Regions from separate parts of the Mesorhizobium sp. CA5 genome, predicted to be linked through region 3. Evidence: predicted binding sites of a transcription regulator. Region 3 holds the regulator's gene; each other region holds the start of a gene.
The links. Region 3 encodes PhoB, which activates phosphate uptake and scavenging genes when phosphate is short. Its sites were predicted from a motif close to TGTCATNNANCTGTCAT; they were not measured.

Region 1 (6,763 bases), on a different contig from region 3:
CGACATCGACGCCGCTGAGAAGGCGATCACGCCGGAGACCGCGGCGATCCTGATCGAGCCGGTGCAAGGCGAGGGCGGCATACGCCCGGTGCCGACGCAATCGCTGAAGCGGCTGCGGCAACTCTGCGACAAGCACCGCCTGCTTTTGATCTTCGACGAGGTCCAGTGCGGCATCGGTCGCACCGGCAAGCTGTTCGCGCATGAATGGTCAGGCGTCACGCCCGATCTGATGGCGATCGCCAAGGGCATCGGCGGCGGCTTTCCGATGGGTGCCTGCCTTGCCACCGACGAGGCGGCGACCGGCATGACGGCCGGCGTGCACGGCACCACCTTCGGCGGCAATCCGCTGGCGATGGCCGTCGGCAACGCCGTGCTCGACGTGGTGCTGGCCGACGGCTTCCTCGAGGACGTGCAGCGCAAGGCGCTGCTTCTGAAGCAGGGCCTTGCGGCGGTGGCCGATGAATTCCCCGACGTCATCGAGGGCATCAGGGGAACCGGCCTTATGCTCGGCCTGAAATGCGCCATGCCCAACGCCAAGGTGAACATGGCGCTGCGCGACCAGCACCTGCTTGCCGTGCCGGCGGGCGACAACGTCATCCGCCTCCTGCCGCCGCTCACCGTCACCGACGAGGAGATCGGCGAGGCGCTGGAGCGTATTCGCGGCGGCGCCAGGCGCCTGACCGACGCGATTACCGCCGAAGCCGCCAAATAATTTCTGGAACCTGCCGATGAGTGTTCGCCACTTCACCGATCTGTCCGCCGTTTCCGCGGGCGACCTGCGCATCATGCTGGATGACGCGGTGGCGCGAAAGACCAGGCTCAAGGCGGGCGAGCGTTCAAAACCGCTCGATGGCAAGGTGCTGGCCATGATCTTCGACAAGCCGTCGACGCGCACGCGCGTGTCCTTCGATGTCGGCATGCGCCAGCTCGGCGGCGAGACCATCATGTTGACCGGCACCGAGATGCAGCTCGGCCGTTCGGAGACGATCGCCGACACGGCGAAGGTGCTGTCGCGCTATGTCGACGCCATCATGATCCGCACCACCTCGCACGACCGGCTGCTGGAGCTCACCGAGAACGCCACCGTTCCGGTCATCAACGGGCTGACCGACGACACGCATCCCTGCCAGCTCATGGCCGACATCATGACCTTTGAGGAGCATCGCGGTCCGGTGTCCGGCAAGACCTTCGCCTGGACCGGCGACGGCAACAATGTGCTGCATTCGCTCCTGGAGGCCTCGGCGCGGTTTAGCTTCAACCTCAATGTTGCGGTGCCGGAAGGCAGCGAGCCTTTCGAGAAATATGTCGACTGGTCGAAAGCCAATGGCGGCAAGGTTCGGTTTTCCAGGTCCGCCGAGGAAGCCGTCGACCAGGCCGACTGCGTCGTCACCGACAGCTGGGTCTCCATGGGCCAGGAGCATCGCGCCCGCGGCCACAACGTCTTCCTGCCCTATCAGGTCAATGCGGCGCTGATGGCGAAAGCCAAGCCCGATGCATTGTTCATGCACTGCCTGCCGGCGCATCGCGGTGAGGAGGTCACTGACGAGGTGATCGACGGCCCGCATTCGGTGGTCTTCGACGAGGCCGAGAACCGGCTGCACGCCCAGAAGGCGGTGCTGGCCTGGTGTCTGGGCGCGTGAGAAGGGCTGGACCTGACCGCTTCCGGCCCGATCGGGCTCAACTTGATCTGGGGACATGTGATGCCTATTTGCGGGCCATCACGTAAATCGAACGCGCTTCGACGCATGCGGCTCATCGGGCGGCATGGCTGCGCCCCGGAGTATTGTCATGTTGGAAACCCAGACCTTGGCTGAGCATAAACCCCAACTCGGTGAATTCGGCTTCGCCGGCGACGATCATGTCGTGCCTTACGAGGTCGCGCCGCTCGATGTGCGCGGCCGCACCGTGCAGCTCGGGCCGATGCTCGACGCTATTCTGAGCCGCCACGATTACCCCGAGCCGGTCGCCCGCCTGCTGGCGGAAGCCTGCGTGCTCACCGTGCTGCTCGGCACTTCGCTGAAGTTCGAAGGGAAGTTCATTCTGCAGACCCGCACCGACGGTCCGGTCGACATGCTGGTGGCTGATTTCACCACGCCGCATGCGCTGCGCGCCTATGCGCGCTTCGATGCCGACCGGCTGCAGGCGCTGACCGCCGCCGGCGAGACCTCGCAGCAGACGCTGCTCGGCGACGGCGTCCTGGCCTTGACCATCGACCAGGGCGCGCATACGCAGCGCTACCAGGGCATCGTCCAGCTCGACGGCACCTCGCTCGAGGATGCCGCGCGCACCTATTTCCGGCAGTCGGAGCAGATCCCGACCGATATCAAGATGTCGGTCGCCAAGCTGGTCACGCCCGGCCCGGCCGGCGCGCGCGAGCAGTGGCGCGCCGGCGGCATCCTGGCGCAATTCCTGCCGCGATCGCCGGAGCGCATGCGCGTTCCCGATATTTCCGGCGGCGACGGCGATCCGCGTGACGTTGCGGACCAGCCGGCCGACAATTCCTGGCAGGAGTTGCTGGCGCTGCTCGGCACGATCGAGCCGACCGAGTTGATCGACCCGACGGTGGGCGCCGAGCGGTTGCTCTACCGGTTGTTCCACGAACACGGCGTGCGCGTTTTCCGCGGCGTCCCTGTCGCCGACCAGTGCTCCTGCTCGCGCGACAAGATCCGCGGCATTCTCGAAGGCTTTTCGGCTGAGGAGATCAAGGAATCGACCGAGGAGGGCGGCATCCATGTCGCCTGCGAGTTCTGCTCGACCCAATACGACTTCGACCCAGCTGAATTCGCGAAGTGAGCCCTCTTCCTTCTCCCCGTTCCACGGGGAGAAGGTGCCCGAAGGGCGGATGAGAGGCGGCGCCAACGTTGGCGATCATAGCGACACGCTGGCGACGCGGTCGTCCGCCTCAAGGAAAATCTCAGAAGCCCGGCGTCGCCCCTCATTGTCCTGCCGGGCATTTCTCCCCGTGAAGCGGGGAGAAAGAGGCTGTCGCCGACGGCTAATTCACCGTGCGCCTTGTCCCTGGCATGTCGAGCGAGAAAGCCGGAATGGCGATATCGAACGTCTCGCCGCGGCCGTTGCGCATCGTGTAGTGGCCGACCATGATGCCTGACGGCGTCGAGAGCGGGCAGCCCGAGGTGTACTGGTAACTGTCGCCGGGATTGAGTTCCGGCTGGTCGCCGACGACGCCGGCGCCGCGCACCTCCTCGACCCGGCCCTGACCGTCGGTGATGTGCCAGTAGCGCGACACAAGCTGCACGAACTCGTCGGAGCGGTTGTCGATCGTCACCTGATAGCCCCAGACATAGCGGTTCTCGGACGGATCGGAGCGGTCCTCCAGATAGAAGGGCCTGACCAGCACTTCGATGTTGCGCGTCACTGCGCGATACATGGGCCACTCCGGTTGCCGCCGCGGAAAATATGTCACGCTCCGCTCTTGATAGACGCAGCGCCGACCATCCTGCCAGCCTTGTAAGCGCAGGTGCCGAAAAACAATGTCATTTAAGTGACACATGACAATGTTGGTGTGCACAAATCTGCCGGGCGACTCGGACGCTCTGTAAACAGTTGAAACGGCCGCGTGCGGCCTAAAACAATTCTAGGAAAAGCGCGAGCGGTTAGGCTCGGCGCCTTCGCCGTAGCCTTCCGTCCGGAATCGCGTGAAAACAAGGAGATGGAGTGGGTCGCCGTTTGCGTGAAACGGTGAAACTCTCTGTCGGGAGTGACCAGATCTCGATGGAACTGACTATCGCAGCCGGCCTGGCTTCGTCAGCGCTTCTTTCCTTCAATCTCGCCAGCATCCTGCTCGCCTCGTCGCAGCTGAAGCAGCGGCATGTCATCGCGCCGCCCCCCGGCGCGCGGCCGCCGGTCTCCATCATCGTGCCGTCGCGTGGCGTCGAGCCGTTCACGCAGGAAACCTTGCTGCGCGCCTTCTCGCTCGATTGGCCGCGCTACGAGCTGATCTTCTGCGTCGCGCATGCCGAAGACCCGGTGGTCAAGCTGATCGATGCGGCGATCGCGCGCCACCCCAAAATTCCTGCGCGGCTGCTGATCGGCGATGATCGCGTCAGCGCCAATCCCAAGCTCAACAACTGCGTCAAGGGCTGGCAGGCGGCGCGACACGATTGGGTGATCCTCGCCGATTCCAACGTGCTGATGCCGAGAGACTATGTCCAGCACCTGATGGCGGCATGGCGGCCGGATACCGGCCTCGTCTGCTCGACGCCGATCGGCTCGCGGCCGGACGGGTTTTGGGCCGAAGTCGAATGCGCCTTCCTCAACACGCTGCAGGCGCGTTGGCAGTATGCCGGCGAGGCGCTTGGCCTTGGCTTCGCCCAGGGCAAGAGTATGCTGTGGAACAAGCCGATGCTCGATGCCAATGGCGGCATCCAGGCCTTGGCCGCCGAGATCGCCGAGGACGCGGCGGCCACCAAGCTGGTCAACGGCCTGGGGCTCAACGTCAACCTCGTCGCCTCGCCATTCGAGCAGCCGCTTGGACTGCGCAGCTTCGCCGAGATCTGGTCGCGCCAGACGCGCTGGGCGCGGCTGCGCCGGGTGACCTTTCCGCTGTTCTTCGCGCCGGAGATCCTGACTGGCGCTGCGGTGCCGCTGCTGCTGGCGCTGATTGCGGCGGCAAGCGCCGGCGTCAGCCTGCCCACGACGACCTTGGGCGTGCTGGCGATCGCCTACCTGCCGGAATGGCTGCTGGCCTTTGCAAAGGGCTGGTACCTGTCGCCACGCAGCGTCACCGCGATGATTGTGCGCGATGCCCTGCTGCCGGCCATCTGGGCGCGCGCCTGGTTCGGCGGCGCCGTCGAATGGCGCGGCAACGCCATGACCATCCGCACCAAGGCGATGACCGAGCTGGAGGAGCTCGCCTAGAGCAATTCCAGGAAAGTGTGAAAACGGTTTTCCGTCCGGAATTGCGGCTCTGGAAGGCTCGGGCCGCGGCGTTCTCAGCCTTCTATTTTGCTGCCTTCAGCGCCTGTTCCACGTCTTCCAGCAGATCGTCGCTGTCCTCCAGGCCAACGGAGAGCCTCAGCGTGCCTGGCCCGATGCCGAGCTCGGCGCGGGCCTCGTCGCTCAGGTTCTTGTGCGTCGTCGTCGCCGGATGGGTGATCAGGCTCTTGGCGTCACCGAGATTGTTCGAGATCAGCACGATGTCGAGCGCGTTCTGGAAGGCAAAGGCCGCCTGCTTGCCGCCTTTGACGTCGAGGCAGATCAGCGTCGAGCCTCCCGACATCTGCTTCTTGACGATATCCGCTTGCGGATGATCGGCGCGGCCCGGATAGATGACGCGGGCGATCTCCGGCCGCTCGGCCAGGAAATCGGCGATCTTGCCGGCGCTCTCCGTCTGCTGGCGCACGCGCAGCGGCAGCGTCTCCAGGCCTTTGAGCAGCGTCCAGGCGTTGAAGGGCGACAGGCTCGGGCCGGTGTGGCGGAAATAGTCGTGAAGGTTCTCGTCGATCCACTTCTTGTCAGACAGGATGACGCCGCCCAGGCAGCGGCCCTGGCCGTCTATGTGCTTGGTCGCCGAATAGACGACGATATGGGCGCCGAGCAGCAGAGGCTTCTGCTGCAGCGGCGTGGCGAAGACATTGTCGACGATCAGCCTGGCGCCGATCGAATTGGCGAGCCTGGCGACGGCCGCGATATCGACCACCTCCAGCGTCGGGTTGGTCGGGCTTTCCAGGAAGAACAGCTTGGTGTTCGGCCTTGTCGCCTTTTCCCAATTGGCGATGTCGGTGCCGTCGACCAGCGTCGCCTCGATGCCGTAGCGCGGCGCCAGCGTCTCGACCACCCAGCGGCAGGAGCCGAACAGGGCGCGTGCCGCCACGATATGATCTCCGGCCTTGGCGCTGCAGAGCAGCGCGGCGGTTACTGCAGCCATGCCGGAAGCGGTGGCGCGGGCATCCTCGGCGCCTTCGAGCGCGCACATGCGCTTTTCGAACATGTCGACGGTCGGGTTAGCGTAGCGCGAATAGATGAAGCCCGGCTCTTCGCCCTTGAAGCGGGCTTCCGCCGCTTGCGCCGTCTCGTAGACATAGCCTTGGGTGAGATACATCGCCTCGGATGTCTCGCCGAAACCGGAACGCAGCGTTCCGCCATGCACGAGTGCCGTCTGAGGTTTCAAGTTGCGCTTCTTGGTGCTCATAGCCCTGCTTTCAGACACAAAAAAACCGGCCGCGAAGTCGCAACCGGTCCATATAGCCTTGCGGCTCGACGGTCCTTTAGCGACTTGTTTAACGTGGCTGCAAGCCGACCGGCCAAATCACCACGGGATAACGACCCTTTAGACCCGCGCCGCGCTTGCGTCAATTGCCGGCTTCATTAAGAGGTTTGTACCAGCCGGGCGGCAAGAGCCTGCTTAGATCCTCGCCCGGCCTTGTGAACGGAGCCAGCCTTTGCGGCAAACAGGCATTCTTCCGGATCAGGACATCGCAGCGCTGTTCGAGGCGAAGGCGCTGAAGTCGCCGCGCGCGCTGGACGCCGACCAGATCCAGCCGGCCAGCCTCGATCTAAGGCTCGGCGACAAGGCGTTTCGCGTGCGTGCCTCGTTCCTGCCGGGTCCGGATCATCGGGTCGTCGACAAGCTCGAGCGGCTGAAGCTGCACGAGATCAGCCTTGCCGAGGGCGCGGTGCTGGAAACCGGCTGCGTCTATATCGTGCCGCTGCTCGAGAGCCTGGCGCTGCCGGCGAATGTATCCGCCTCGGCCAATCCGAAGAGCTCGACCGGCCGTCTCGACATATTCACGCGCGTCATGAC
Region 2 (6,763 bases), on a different contig from region 3:
CAGATGAGCCGCGAGGTGCCGAAGATGCTCGCCAATCCCGACATCAGCGAGACGCAGGTGAAGACGCTGTTTGCGGCGTTGGAGAAGCAGGCGGATTTCGCCGAGAAGCTAAGACTGGCGCTGGAGAAATTCGGCCATGACTTTCCGATCATCAAGGCGGCCGAGAGGCTGGAGGAGCGCTATGCCGACCTTGCCGCCTCGGCGGCGGAAAAGCTGAAAACCATGCGGAAGTAAGCGTTATTTCTCGACCAACCGTTCGAAGCGCTTGTCCGGCACAAACCAGATGGTCGCTACAAGCACATAGATCGCCACGCTGATCCACTGGTTGAGGAAGCTGAGCAGGACTGCGGCGATATAGAGCGCCAGCGAGATCTTGCCTTTGTTGTCACGGCCGACGGCCTTGGCGAAAGTCGTGTCGGCGCCGTGCAGATGGCGCAACTTGAGGACCAGGATGGTGTAGGCGACGGCGCAAAGCGCGAGGTCGATGCCATAGACGGCGACCGGTACGGGCGCGAAGTGGTTCTCTCCCATGAACGCGGTGGTCACCGGCATCAGCGACAGCCAGAACAAAAGGTTCAGGTTGGCCCACAGCACGCGTCCATCGACCCGCTGCACGGTGTGGAACATGTTGTGCAGGTTGTTCCAGTAGATGCCGACATTGATGAAGGACAGCACATAGCAGAAGAAGACCGGCCACAGCGGCAGAAGCGCTGAGAAATCTTCGCCATGCGGCACTTTCAGCTCCAGCACCATGATGGTGATGATGATGGCGACGACACCATCGGTGAATGCCTCGACCCGTCCCTTGCCCATGGTTCCTCCTCGTCGGCCGACAAAAGCTACGCGAGGATTTCGTACAAGACCATCCTGTCAAGGTTGTCAGGAGGACATTCGGTGGCTGGAACAGCGCCATTATATAGGCGTTGGGCTTGCAACCCCCGGAGGTTGCCATGACCAGCTACGCTCAAACCATGACGCGTGACAATGAGCTTGGCGGCGGCGCGGCAATGGCCGTCGTCGCCGCCATGATCGCAGCGCTTTTTGCCGGCAGCACCGCGCTGACGCCGCTTTATGTGATCTACAAGCAGGCCTTCGGCTTCTCGCAGGTCACGCTGACGCTGGTTTACGCCGTCTATGTGGTGGGCAATCTGGCGGCGTTGCTGTTTTTCGGCCGCCTGTCGGATGTCGTCGGCCGCCGCCCCGCCGCGCTAGCGGCGATGGGCGTTGCCGTGGTCAGCGCGTTGTTTTTCCTCTTCGCTGAAAACCTCGCCTGGCTCGACATCGCCCGCATCCTGAGCGGGCTCGGCATCGGTGTCGGCGCGGGGGCGGGCACCGCCTGGCTGGCCGAGCTGATCGAAGGCAAGGACAAGTCGCGCGCCGCCGTCATCGCCACCAGCACCAACTTTGTCGGTCTCGGGGCCGGCGCGCTCATGTCGGGGCTGCTCGCCCAATATGCGCCCTGGCCGCTCAGGCTGACATTCGCCGTCTATCTCGTCCTGCTTGCCTTGGTCACCCTGCTGATCTGGCGCACGCAGGAAACCGTCTCCAGGCCCGGACGGTTTTCCGAGGTCTCGCTGCGGCCGCGGCTTTCGGTGCCGGACAACATCCGCGCGCAGTTCGTGGCGCCGGCGGTGACCGGCTTCGGCGCCATGGCGCTGGTCGGCTTCTACGCGGCGCTGGCGCCGAGCATCCTGGCGCAGCAGCTGCATGTGACCAATCATGCCGAGGCTGGCGGGCTTTTCTTCGAGCTGTCGATTGTGGCGGCCATCACCATCGTCGCCACCACATGGCTCTCCAGCCGCTCCACCATGCTTGCCGCGCTGGTGCTGATGATCCCGACCGTGGCGCTGATCGTGGCGGCGCAGGTCTATGCCTCGATGGTCCTGATGATCGTTGCGACGGCGGTCTGCGGCGTGGCGGCGGCGCTCGGCTATCGCGGCGGCCTGCAAGTGGTGAATCAGATCGCGCCGGCCGACCGCCGCGCCGAGGTGGTGTCGGCCTTCTTCATCTGTTGCTTCTGCGGCAACGCGCTGCCGGTGATCGGCATCGGCATCCTGTCGAGCCTGGCGAACGCAATCATCGCAAGCCTGGCCTTTGCCGGCATGATCGTCGTCTTCTCGCTGGTGGCGCTTGGCTTCGGCGCCAAATACGCGCGGTAGCGGATTTTCACGTTTTCCTGTCGTCGCGGATTTTAGCCGTTCGGCGTCTCCGGCAGGAGCTGCGCGCGCTGGCGCGGCACGCCGAGGCCCGTGTCGGGCGGCTCGCCGGCGGCCGGCCGGTCCTCGATCATGTGCATCGTGCGCCAGCGGCCGAAGCGATAATAGGCGGCGGCGAGCGCCAGCGAGGCGATCGAACCTGCCGGAAAGCTCCACCACAGCGCCTCCTGGCCGATGACGCTGCGCATGGAATAGGCAAAGCCGGTGCGAATGATCAACACCGAGATGATCAGGATGATCAGCGGCGGCATGACAGCGCCGGTCGCGCGCACCGTGGCGAACAGCACGATCGTGACGCCGAACAGGATGAACGACCAGGACGCCACCTTGTTGATGTGGGCGGCGATGTCGATCGCGGCGCTGTCGGTGCTGAGGAAGAGGCTGAGCACTGCGCGGTCGAAGACGAAAAGCAGCGCCACCAGCGCGCCGGTCAGCACCAAGTTGAAGCCGACGCCCGACGCCGCGACCCTGCCGATGCGGTCCCAGCGCCCGGCGCCGACATTCTGCGCCGCCATCGAGGAGACGGCGGCGCCGATCGCCAGAGCCGGCATCTGGATGTAGGTCCAGAGCTGCGCGGCGATGCCGTAAGCGGCGGCTACCTGGGAGCCGTAGGAATTGACGATGCCCATCACGGTCAATGCCGCCGCCGAGATGACGATCATCTGCAGCCCCATCGGAATGCCCTTGAAGACGACGATGCGCAGCAATTTCGGGTCGGGCCGCAGCAGCGAGAGATCGCTGCCCGCCAGCCGCAGCGGGTGTTTGCGCACATAAAGCACGATCAGGATGGCAATCACGCTCACCGTCTGGCCTATGAGCGTCGACATTGCCGAACCGGCAATGCCGAGCTCGGGGAAGGGGCCGATGCCGCGGATCAGCAGCGGATTGAGCACGACGTCGAGCACGACCGCCAGCGCCATGAAGACGAACGGGTTCGCGAGTCGCCGGCGCCGCGCAGCACGGTCATGACGAAGGACAAAAGATTCATCATCGGCACGGCGACAAAGATGATGCGCAAATAGGCGCGCGCCAAAGGCAAGGCATCGGCCGGCGTGCCGAGCCCGGTCAGGATGGCGTCGACCCAGATCCAGCCGCAGACGGCGAACACGACCGAGACGAGGAAGAAGAAGGTGGCGCTGGTGCCGACGATGCGCTTCGCCTCGGGCAGGTCGCGGGCGCCGACGGACTGCGCCACCAGAATGGTCGCCGCCATGCCGATGCCGAAGACGGTGCCGAGGATGAGGAACAGCACCAGATTGGCGTTGGAGGTCGCCGTCAGCGCCGCCTCGCCGAGGAAGCGGCCGACCCAGACCGCGTTGATCGAGCCGTTGAGCGACTGCAGCACGTTGGAGCCCAGCACCGGCAGGGCGAACAAAAGCAGCGTGCGCGGAATTGGACCGCTGGTCAGGTCGTGAGTCCGCCGGCGGGTGGGCTGTTTGTCATCCATGTTGTTATCCATGGTGGTGGGGCCGAAACTGAATCAGGCCCGCGATGCTATCGCAGGCCTGATTCTCATGCATCCCTTCAGAAAGGGTCGGCTGCCGCGGCAGCCGACCGCATCCCATTACTGAGTGGTGTTTCCAGAAAGGCCGGGGAGTGTGACCTGATAGACCAGGAAGGTGGTGTCGACATCGGCGCCGTCCTCGGCTTTGTACGAAGCGCCGACCTGGAAGCCGTCCTGGGTGAGGAAGTCGTTGTCGTTGGCGACGAACAGGAAATAGTCGTCGGACAGCTTCGGATCGAGCACCGGCGCCAGCGACATCGCCTCCCACTTCTCCGAGAGGTTGTCCCTGTCGTTCGGCGCGCCATTGTGCATGCCGAAACGGCCGAGCTCGCCCTTGTCGTTGATGTCGATGAACGGCGTCAGCTTGGCCGGCGTCACCGACGCATCGAGCATGCCCTTCGGCGCGACCGGCTTGTCGGCGGCGTCGAACGGGCCGTTGGCGATATCGGTGGCGGCGGAGAGGTCGACGATCTCGATCTTGCGGTACAGCGACTCGTCGCCCTTAACGCCCTGGCCGTTGCCTGAGTCGCGCGCCAGCATCAGAAAGCTCTTGTCGGAGAGTGCGACGATCTCGCTCTGAGCGGCCACCTTGGTCTTGCCCTTGGCATCCTTGAACACAGGCAACGGCACGACATATTCATGCGCCAGCTTGAGGTGGGCGAGATCGGAAGCGTCGTAAACCAGCGCGCGGGTGTTCTGGCGGGTCGAGCCGGAATCGCCGCCGTCCTGGCGGGGCGCCGACTGCAGCACGGCGATCAGGAACCTGCCGTCCGGCGTCATCGACATGCCTTCGAGGCCCTGGTTGTTCTGGCGGCCGGTTTCGGGATCCTTCGGATCGGGCTCGGCAGCGCCCGGGCCCGGGTTGTCGGACGCGAAGTTCGGCTTGCCGTGGCGCATCGGCACCAGCGCCGCGGGCGGTTGGGTCGCCGACATCAGACGGCCTTCGGCCGAGAAGCGGTAGATGTTGGGACCATATTCGTCGGAGATGAACATCGTGCCGTCCGGCAGCCGCACGATCGCTTCGTCATCGAGCGCCAGCTTGCCATTGGCCTCAGGCAGCATCGGCATGTCGCCGGCGGCGGCGCGCACGCCGTTCAACGGATCGAGGCCGGTGGCGTCGGCGCCCTTGTCGTCGGTCAGAAGCATCGTGTCGGCGAGCGTCGCTTTGACGCCCGACTGTTCCTGTCCGGCAGCGGGCGCCGCGCCGGGTGCTGTCGGCGCCAGCTCGATCGAGATGGTGTTGAGGCGCGGGCGATAATCGGTGGTTCCGACGACATTGTAGCCGCGGTCCGGCAGCAGCCAGAGCGAACCCTTGTAGGTGGCCCCTTCACGCGTCCAGGATTTGGTGTCGATCGCCATGCCTGAACCTGAACCGAAGGTCTCGCCGAACTTGTCCTTCTGGTTGGCCGGGATGCGGCCGATGCCGACGAGTCCCTTGTTGACGTAAGCGACGCCGTCGGCGAGCGCCGGGGTCAGGGAAGTGAACAAGGCAAGTGCCGCGCCGAGCGCGACGGTTCGGTTGAGATGTTTCATCGATATCCCCTTCTTGACGAGCAGAGCGGCCTGGAAGGAACGCGCATCGGCGATGCGGCGAGCCGGTTCCCATCGAGCGGTCTAGGACGCGAACGTGATGGTTGCGTGACAGTTTCCTTCTCCCACAAGGGGAGAAGGGAAAGCCTCCGCTCAATCGCTCTCTCTTGCGATCAGCTCCAGCGGCCAGACTTCGCGGATGATGCGTGTGCCCTCAGGGCCGGCGAATGCGGGAAGCGAAGCGAGCAGCATCTCGGCCAGCCGCCGGCCCATGGGCTCCAGCGACGGACGGAAGGCGGTCAGCGTCGGCGAAAAGTAGCGGCAGAGCGGCGTGTCGACGATGACGATCACGGCCATGTCATGGCCCGGCTTGATACCCATCTCGGCCAGCGCCTTGCAGCCGCCGAGCGCCATCGCGTCATTGTTGAAGATGATCGCCGTCGGAGGGTTCTTGGAGCGCATTACTTGCGGCGTCACCTGGTAGCCGCCGGTCTCGTTGATGAAGCCGTCGGCGATCAGGTCGGGGTCGACCTCGATACCGTGCCGCTTCAGTGCCTTGCGGTAGCCGTCGAGGAACAGGTAGCCGAAGTTGAGATCAAGCGAAGGGCGAATAGCGGCAATGCGGCGGTGGCCGCGCGCGACCAGCCGGTCGACGGCTTCATCACCCGCCCTTTCGAAATCGATATCGAGTGAAGGATATGTGTCGCCGCCGGACTGACTTCGGCCAAGCGTGGCGAAGGGAAAGCCGGCCTTGCTGAGATACTCGATCCGATCGTCTTCCCTTCGCGTATTGGCCAACACGACCGCGTCGGCCCGGCGCGTCTCGACCACGCGGCGCAACCGCTCCTGCTGATATTGGCCCGGCTCACCCATGACGACCATCAGATCCAGGTCATGCTCGGCGAGCCGCGCCTGCAGGCCCGTCAGGAACGGGATGAAGAACGGCTCGCCATATTGCTGGTCGCCGGGATGCGGCTGCAGCATGAAGGCGATCGAGCGGGTGGCGCCCTGGCGCAGGCTGCGGCCTGACTGATTGGGCGAATAGTTCAGCTTCCTGGCTGCTTCGAGCACACGCTGGCGTGTATCGGCATTGACGTCGGCACGGCCGTTCAGCGCGCGCGACACGGTGCCGATCGAGATGTTCAGGTGACGCGCGAGATCGTGGATGCTGGACGCCAAGGACGGATTCTCCCCTTGCCTTGGCTAGCACCGGCTGCCGCTCAGGCCAAGGCTTCGGGGCGATTTTTGCAAGCAGCCGGTTGACATTCTACGCCATCGGGTGTGTTCTCGTAAACGTTTACGGAAAAACGTTTACGGTGACGCCGTGGACGCCGTGACGTCCGGTCTGGAGGGACCGGCGGAGGAGGAGCGCTGGATGATGAGGGTCGTCCTGGCCGGGTGCGGAGCGATGAGCAAGCACTGGCTCGATGCCGTGAAGCAGATCGACGGGCTCGCCATTGTCGGCCTCGTCGACCTCGATGCCGAGCGGGCCCAGGCGAGGGCGCGCGAATAC
Region 3 (6,763 bases):
AGTTGGCGAGCCACACCGCGCCCAGGATGACCGCGCAGGTGACCGTGGCAAGCAGCGTCTCGGCCCAGACCGGACGCAGCGGGAAGCGGAAGCGCTTGCGCTGCACGCGGCCGTTGAAATGCATGAAGATAACCGCCAGGCAGGCGACGATGCCGACGGCCCAGCTCCATTTGGCGCCGATCGAGCCCGCCGGGCCGCCGCCCATCAACTGGAACGTGGCGTCGAGCGGCGCAACGGTCTGACCGCTGGTGACCCACCAGCCAGCGCCCCGCCATACTAGCAATCCGCCAAGCGTGACGATGAAGGCCGGCACTTCGAGATAGGCGATAACGAAGCCCTGGAAGGCGCCGATGATGAGGCCGAGCGCCAGGCCGATCAGCAACGCCAGAACCCAAATCCAGGGGTTTCCCAGTTCAAGCCCGACGAAGCGAACCAGGAAATGCGCCTGGGCAAAGCCCATGACGATGCCGATCAGCCCTTCGGCCGACCCGACCGACAGGTCGATGTTGCGCATGACGATGACGAGCACCATGCCGGAGGCCATGATCGCCACGGCCGAAGACTGAACCGACAGGTTCCAGAGATTGCGCGGCGTCAGGAACGTGCGGCTGTCGAAGTCGAGCGGGTTGACGCCAAGCCGCAGGCTGGAAATCACATGCAGCCCGATCCAGATGAGGAGCAGCGCGCCGATCATGCCCAGCATGCGGGTGTCGAGCTCGGTCGCCTTCAGGAACCGGGCAACAGTGCCGAGTTCCGACGCGCGCGCGGTGTCCGCCGGTTGGGTAGACGTCGTGTCGGTCATGATTTCCTCCCACCGGCTTGCCGTCTGGCGCGGATGCCGGAACTCAGCCTAGAAGCTATCCGCCTGAGGCAGAACGGCAAAATCTTTTGAGAAAACGCCGCGGCTTTAAGGCAATCCCAGAAAAGTGCGTAGCGGTTTTCCGTCCGGGATTGCGGCAACAAAAACCAGGAGCGGTTCATTGAACCGCTCCTGGCCGCGGCGCAGGTATTTTGATCGAACGTCGGCAAGGCTCAGTTGCAGACCTGGACGCTGCCGGCGGGCACGCCCGCGCAGACCTCGTCCTTCTTGATCCAACCGGCGTCGATGACGACGTTGAGATTGTCCTTGGTGATCGCGACCGGCGTCAGGAACAGCGACTTGACGGTGTTGCCGCCGGGCGTCGTGAAGTCCTTGGCGCCGGCGATGTCGCCCATCTTCTTGCCGTCGGCGAGCTGCGAGGCGATCTCGGCGGCGTTCTTGCCGAGCTCGCGCGCGTCTTTCCACACCGACACGGTCTGCGTGCCGAGCGCGATGCGGTTGAGCGCCGCGTGGTCGCCGTCCTGGCCCGAGACCGGCACGGTGCCGGCCAGCCCCTGCGCCGTCAGCGCCGCGACAACGCCGCCGGCAGTGCCGTCATTGGCAGCCACGACCGCGTCGACCTTGTTGTCGTTGGCGGTCAGGAACTGCTCCATGTTCTTCTGCGCGTTGGCCGGCAGCCAGCCGTCCGTGTAGGCCTCGCCGACATTCTTGATCTTGCCGCTGTCGATGGCGTCCTTCAGGACTTCCATGGAGCCCGCGAACAGGAAGTCGGCGTTCGGATCGGAGCCCGAGCCCTTGATGAAGACATAGTTGCCGTCCGGCTTGGCCTTGAACACCTCGCGGGCCTGCATGCGCCCGACTTCCTTGTTGTCGAAGGTCAGATAGAACACGTCCTTGTTCTCGATCAGGCGGTCATAGCCGACGACCGGGATTCCTTCATCGAGCGCCGTCTGCACCGCCGGGCCGATTGCCGAGGCATCCTGCGCCAGGATGATCAGCGCGTTGGCGCCCTGCGAGATCAGGCTTTCGACGTCGGTTAGCTGCTTGCCCGGATTGGACTGCGCGTCGGCCGAGATATACTTGTCGCCGGCGGCCTCGATGGCGGCCTTCATCGCTGCTTCGTCGGTCTTCCAGCGCTCTTCCTGGAAATTCGACCACGACACGCCGATCACCTTGTCCTTCGCCTCGGCGACAGACGCCAGCGTCAGCGACATGGCAACGCCCGCCAGAATGGCGGCTGCAAATTTCTTCATGATATCCTCCCTGCGCCCGTGCGGCGCGACCCAGACTGGCCCGAAGGCCGGCACAGAGGCTTTTTTTCGAGCCTCAAAAAAATAGTGGTCCAGCACCACAGCGCTGTCAACCGAGATTCTGATGGGTTTTGATGGGCTCAGGCATTTTTTTCGGTATCCGCAATAAATAATGACATGGTCCCTGGCTTCTGCCACAATCCCTAGCGTGTCAGCGACAGGCCATGGCATTATCACAAGGCCGCGATGACCGGGGAGGACGTGCGAAACGATGTCGGTCGGAATCCGCCATGACGACTTGCGCCGGCGCAACCGCGCCATGGTGATTTCGGCGGTACGCCGCGCCGGTCAGCCATCACGGACCGAAATTGCCGCCACCACCGGGCTCAGCCACTCGACCATTTCGGCGATCTCCGCCGACCTGATCCAGGAGGGCATTCTCACCGAAAGCAAGGCCAGCGAGCCGACGGCGTTGAAACGCGGCCGGCCGCAGATCGGCCTGGCGCTGAACCCTGAAGCCGCCGCGGTGCTGACCGTGGTGTTGTCTCTGAACTTCCTGTCGGTCGCCGTGATCGACTATGCCGGCCAAGTTGTTGCGGAGGAGCAGCAGCGCCTGGACACGCTTGTTATGCCCCGCGACGAGTTGATCGGCGAATGCGTGGCGATCGTGCGGCGCCGGCTGCAGGATCCCGACCTCGACATTGGCAGCGTCGCCCGCATCGCCATGGGCATTCAGGGCATCACCGATTCGCATGCGCGCTCCATGCTGTGGTCGCCGATAACGCCGCTGACCGACATTCCTTTCGCCGACATCCTAGAGAAGGAGTTCGGCATCTCCGCCACCATGGAGAACGACTGCAACATGATGGCGGTGGCGCTGCAATGGCGCGACCCGGAGCGCTATCGCGACGACTTCATCGCCATCCTGTTGTCGCACGGCATCGGCATGGGTCTCGTGCTCAAGGGTGCGCTGTTCACCGGCACGCATTCATCCGGCGGCGAGTTCGGCCACATGATTCACCGCCCGGGCGGGGCGCTTTGCCGCTGCGGCCGCCGCGGCTGCGTCGAGGCCTATGCCGGCAACTATGCGATCTGGCGCAGCGCCATGAAAATGAGCGAGGACGCCGAGCCGGTCGACGTCGGCGACGCCGACATGCGGGCCCTTGCCGCGAAGGCGCGCGAGAGGGACGGCCCCGAACGGGAGGCTTACCGCCGGGCCGGCGAAGCGCTTGGTTTCGGTCTCGGCAGCCTGTTCGCCCTCATCGACCCGGCGCCTGTCGCCATGGTCGGCGTCAGCGCGGCCGCCTTCGACCTAATCGAGCCGGCGCTAAGGGAAGCGATCGCCCAGACGGCCGGCGGCCAGCACTCCGAATCGATCTCCTTCGACACCGAGCCGAACGAGTTGCCGCTGATCCGCGAAGGCTGCGCCATGCGCGCGCTGACCTTCGTCGACCAGGAGATTTTCGCGCCGGGAGGCCAGGCAAGAGCGGGGACGGGAAAGAACGTGGCCTGAGGCAGCCTTGAAGAGGTCCGGGGACAGCAGCAGACGCTTGAAATTAGCGAAGGGAAGGCCCCGCAGCTTCGTCATTCCAGGGCGGAGCAGGAGCGAAGCTCCGTCGCGGAGACCCTGGAATCCATGCCGCTACCTCACGCGTCGAGCGCAGCGGCACAGAATTCTGGACTGTCGCAACGCATCGACATCACGGAATGGATCCTCGGGTCTGCGCTGCGTCGCTGCGCTCCTTGCTCCGCCCGTGGATGACGAAGCACAAGCGTCTCGACTAATCGCCAATGCACGCGATCCGATGCTGGAGACAGAATCCGTCAGCGCCTCGGCGCCTTACCCCTAATCTTCCCTGATCGCGTAACCCGCCCCGCGGATGGTGCGGATGACATCCGGCATGCGGCCGTTGTTGACGGCTTTGCGCAAGCGGCCGACATGGACGTCGACGGTGCGTTCGTCGATATAGATCGTCTCGCCCCAGACATTGTCGAGCAGCTGGCTGCGCGAGAACACCCGGCCGGGATGACGCATCATGAATTCCAGCAGCCGGAACTCGGTCGGGCCGAGCCTGATCTCGCTCTTCTTGCGGTAGACGCGGTGCGATTCGCGGTCGAGCACGATGTCGCCGACCTTGAGCACGCTGGACAGCACCTCCGGCTTGGCGCGGCGCAGCAGCGCCTTGACGCGCGCCATGAACTCCGGCGTCGAGAACGGCTTGACCAGATAGTCGTCGGCGCCGGTCGAAAGGCCGCGCACGCGGTCGCTTTCCTCGCCCCGCGCCGTCAGCATGATGATCGGCAGCCGCTCGGTCTCGGGCCGCATCCTCAGACGCCGGCAGAGCTCGATGCCGGAAACCGCGGGTACCATCCAGTCGAGCACGAGCAGGTCGGGGACGTTTTCCTGAAGGCGGATTTCGGCCTCGTCGCCGCGGGTCACCACTTCGACCTGGTAACCCTCGGATTCGAGATTGTAGCGGAGCAGCACCCCAAGCGGCTCCTCGTCCTCCACCACCATGATGCGTGGCGCGATCATTGGCAGATACCCTTCGTCAGGCGGCCGGCGCCGACATTGTCGTCTCGTCCTGCTTGGGACGATTCGCGGGCAATTGCGTGCCGGTCAGCACATAATAGGCGTTCTCGGCGATGTTGGTCACATGGTCGCCGATGCGCTCGAGATTCTTGGCGCAGAACAGAAGATGCGTGCAGGCGGTGATGTTGCGCGGGTCTTCCATCATGTAGGTCAGGAGCTCCCGGAAGACGGATGTGTATTTGACGTCGATGCGCTCGTCGTCGTTGCGAAGCTTGGCCAGCGCCGTGGCGTCGCCCACCGTATATTCCTGGATCACGGCCTGGACCTGGATCAGCACCAGCTGCGCCATGGAATCGATCGAATGCGTGAGGTCGCGCGGCGCGGCGCTGACGCCGACCGAGCCGACGCGCTTGGCGATGTTCTTGGCGAGGTCGCCGATGCGTTCGAGGTCGCCCGCCATGCGGATCGAGCCGACCACATTGCGCAGGTCGTCGGCCATCGGCTGGCGCTTGGCGATCAGCGTGATGGCACGGTCGTCGAGCTCGCGCTGGCGCGCGTCCATGATGGCATCGTCGGAAACGACGCGCTGCGCCATGGCATTGTCGGTCTCGAGCAGGGCCTTGGTCGAAGCGCCGACCATCGAGCTGGCGAGATCGCCCATGTCGTTGATGAGCCGGCTGATCTGCCTCAGATCCTCGTCGAAGGAAGCGACGGTATGTTCGGCCATGATGATGTCCTCGTATGAGCTCAGCCGAAGCGGCCGGTGATGTAGTCCTGCGTGCGCTTTTCGCGGGGCGAGGTGAAGATCTTCTCGGTCCGGTCGAACTCCACCAGCTCGCCCAGATACATGAACGCCGTCTGCCGCGACACGCGCGCCGCCTGCTGCATGTTGTGGGTGACGATGACGATCGTGTAGTCGGCCTGCAACTCGTCGATCAGTTCCTCGATCTTGGCGGTCGACAGCGGATCGAGCGCCGAGGCCGGCTCGTCGAGCAGGATGACCTCGGGCTTCACCGCAACGGTACGGGCGATGCACAGGCGCTGCTGCTGGCCGCCCGAGAGGCTGAGGCCGCTGGCGTTGAGCTTGTCCTTGACCTCGTTCCAGAGTGCTGCGCGCTTCAGCGCCTGCTCGACGCGGCTGTCCATCTCGGCCTTGCTGATCTTCTCATAGAGCCTGACGCCGAAAGCGATGTTCTCGTAGATCGACATCGGGAACGGCGTCGGCTTCTGGAACACCATGCCGATCTTGGTGCGCAGCAGGTTGAGGTCCTGCGAGCGGTCGAGGATGTTCTTGCCGTCGAGCAGCACCTGGCCCTCGGCGCTCTGCTTCGGATAGAGCTCGTAGATGCGGTTGAGCACGCGCAGCAGCGTCGACTTCCCGCAGCCCGACGGGCCGATGAAGGCGGTCACGCTGCGCTCGGGCAGGGACAGGTTGATGTCCTTCAGCGCCTTCGACTGGCCATAGTAGAAATTGAGGTTCTTGACCTCGATCTTGGCCTTCTCGACGGTCGTGTCGGCTGCGTTCAGGTCGGTGGACAACATCGGTTTCATCTGTCCTCTCTGCGTCCGGTTAGGCTGCGGGCGATGATGCTCAGCCCGAGAACCGTCAGGGTGATTATGAGTGCGCCCGTCCAGGCCAGTTGCTGCCATTCCTCGTAGGGGCTGAGAGCGAACTGGAAGATGGTTACCGGCAGGCTGGCCATCGGCGCATTGAGATTGCTCGACCAGAACTGGTTGTTGAGCGCGGTGAAGAGAAGCGGCGCCGTCTCGCCGGAGATGCGGGCGATCGCCAAAAGGATGCCGGTGACGATGCCGGAGAGCGCCGCGCGATAGGCAACCGAGCGGATCACTACCCAGCGCGGTGCTCCGATGGCGGTGCCTGCTTCGCGCAGCGCGTTGGGCACAAGGTTCAGCATGTCCTCGGTGGTGCGCACCACGACGGGGATCACCAGGATCGACAGCGCGACCGCGCCGGCAATCGCCGAGAAGTGCCCCATCGGCCGCACCATCAGCTCGTAGACGAACAGGCCGATGATGATGGAAGGCGCCGACAAGAGGATGTCGTTAATGAAGCGCACCACCGTCGTAAGCTTCGAGAAGCGTCCGTATTCGGCCATGTAGGTGCCGGCCAGCACGCCGATCGGCGTGCCGACGACGATA

Region 1: a site for PhoB is predicted at 3,493-3,509, ahead of LB529_RS19055 (ceramide glucosyltransferase). Genes of this name have one in related genera too.
Region 2: a site for PhoB is predicted at 5,348-5,364, ahead of LB529_RS11565 (esterase-like activity of phytase family protein). Genes of this name have one in related genera too.

What each region holds. Positions count from the first base shown of each region.
Region 1 covers NZ_JAIUHJ010000014.1:85,448-92,210, forward strand. Annotated here, with positions in the region: gene LB529_RS19035 (aspartate aminotransferase family protein) at 1-712, shown strand, start outside; gene argF (ornithine carbamoyltransferase) at 729-1,640, shown strand; gene LB529_RS19045 (Hsp33 family molecular chaperone) at 1,765-2,793, shown strand; gene apaG (Co2+/Mg2+ efflux protein ApaG) at 2,996-3,388, opposite strand; gene LB529_RS19055 (ceramide glucosyltransferase) at 3,733-4,878, shown strand; gene LB529_RS19060 (O-succinylhomoserine sulfhydrylase) at 4,961-6,151, opposite strand; SAM riboswitch at 6,208-6,285, opposite strand; gene LB529_RS19065 (2'-deoxycytidine 5'-triphosphate deaminase) at 6,402-6,763, shown strand, end outside.
Region 2 covers NZ_JAIUHJ010000007.1:128,464-135,226, reverse strand. Annotated here, with positions in the region: gene LB529_RS11590 (hypothetical protein) at 1-234, shown strand, start outside; gene LB529_RS11585 (TMEM175 family protein) at 238-813, opposite strand; gene LB529_RS11580 (MFS transporter) at 951-2,159, shown strand; gene LB529_RS11575 (MATE family efflux transporter) at 2,192-3,136, opposite strand; gene LB529_RS11570 (MATE family efflux transporter) at 3,091-3,663, opposite strand; gene LB529_RS11565 (esterase-like activity of phytase family protein) at 3,781-5,253, opposite strand; gene LB529_RS11560 (LacI family DNA-binding transcriptional regulator) at 5,404-6,429, opposite strand; gene LB529_RS11555 (Gfo/Idh/MocA family protein) at 6,626-6,763, shown strand, end outside.
Region 3 covers NZ_JAIUHJ010000010.1:190,519-197,281, forward strand. Annotated here, with positions in the region: gene LB529_RS15625 (sugar ABC transporter permease) at 1-802, opposite strand, end outside; gene xylF (D-xylose ABC transporter substrate-binding protein) at 1,033-2,073, opposite strand; gene LB529_RS15635 (ROK family protein) at 2,342-3,583, shown strand; gene phoB (phosphate regulon transcriptional regulator PhoB) at 3,917-4,606, opposite strand; gene phoU (phosphate signaling complex protein PhoU) at 4,623-5,330, opposite strand; gene pstB (phosphate ABC transporter ATP-binding protein PstB) at 5,351-6,154, opposite strand; gene pstA (phosphate ABC transporter permease PstA) at 6,151-6,763, opposite strand, start outside.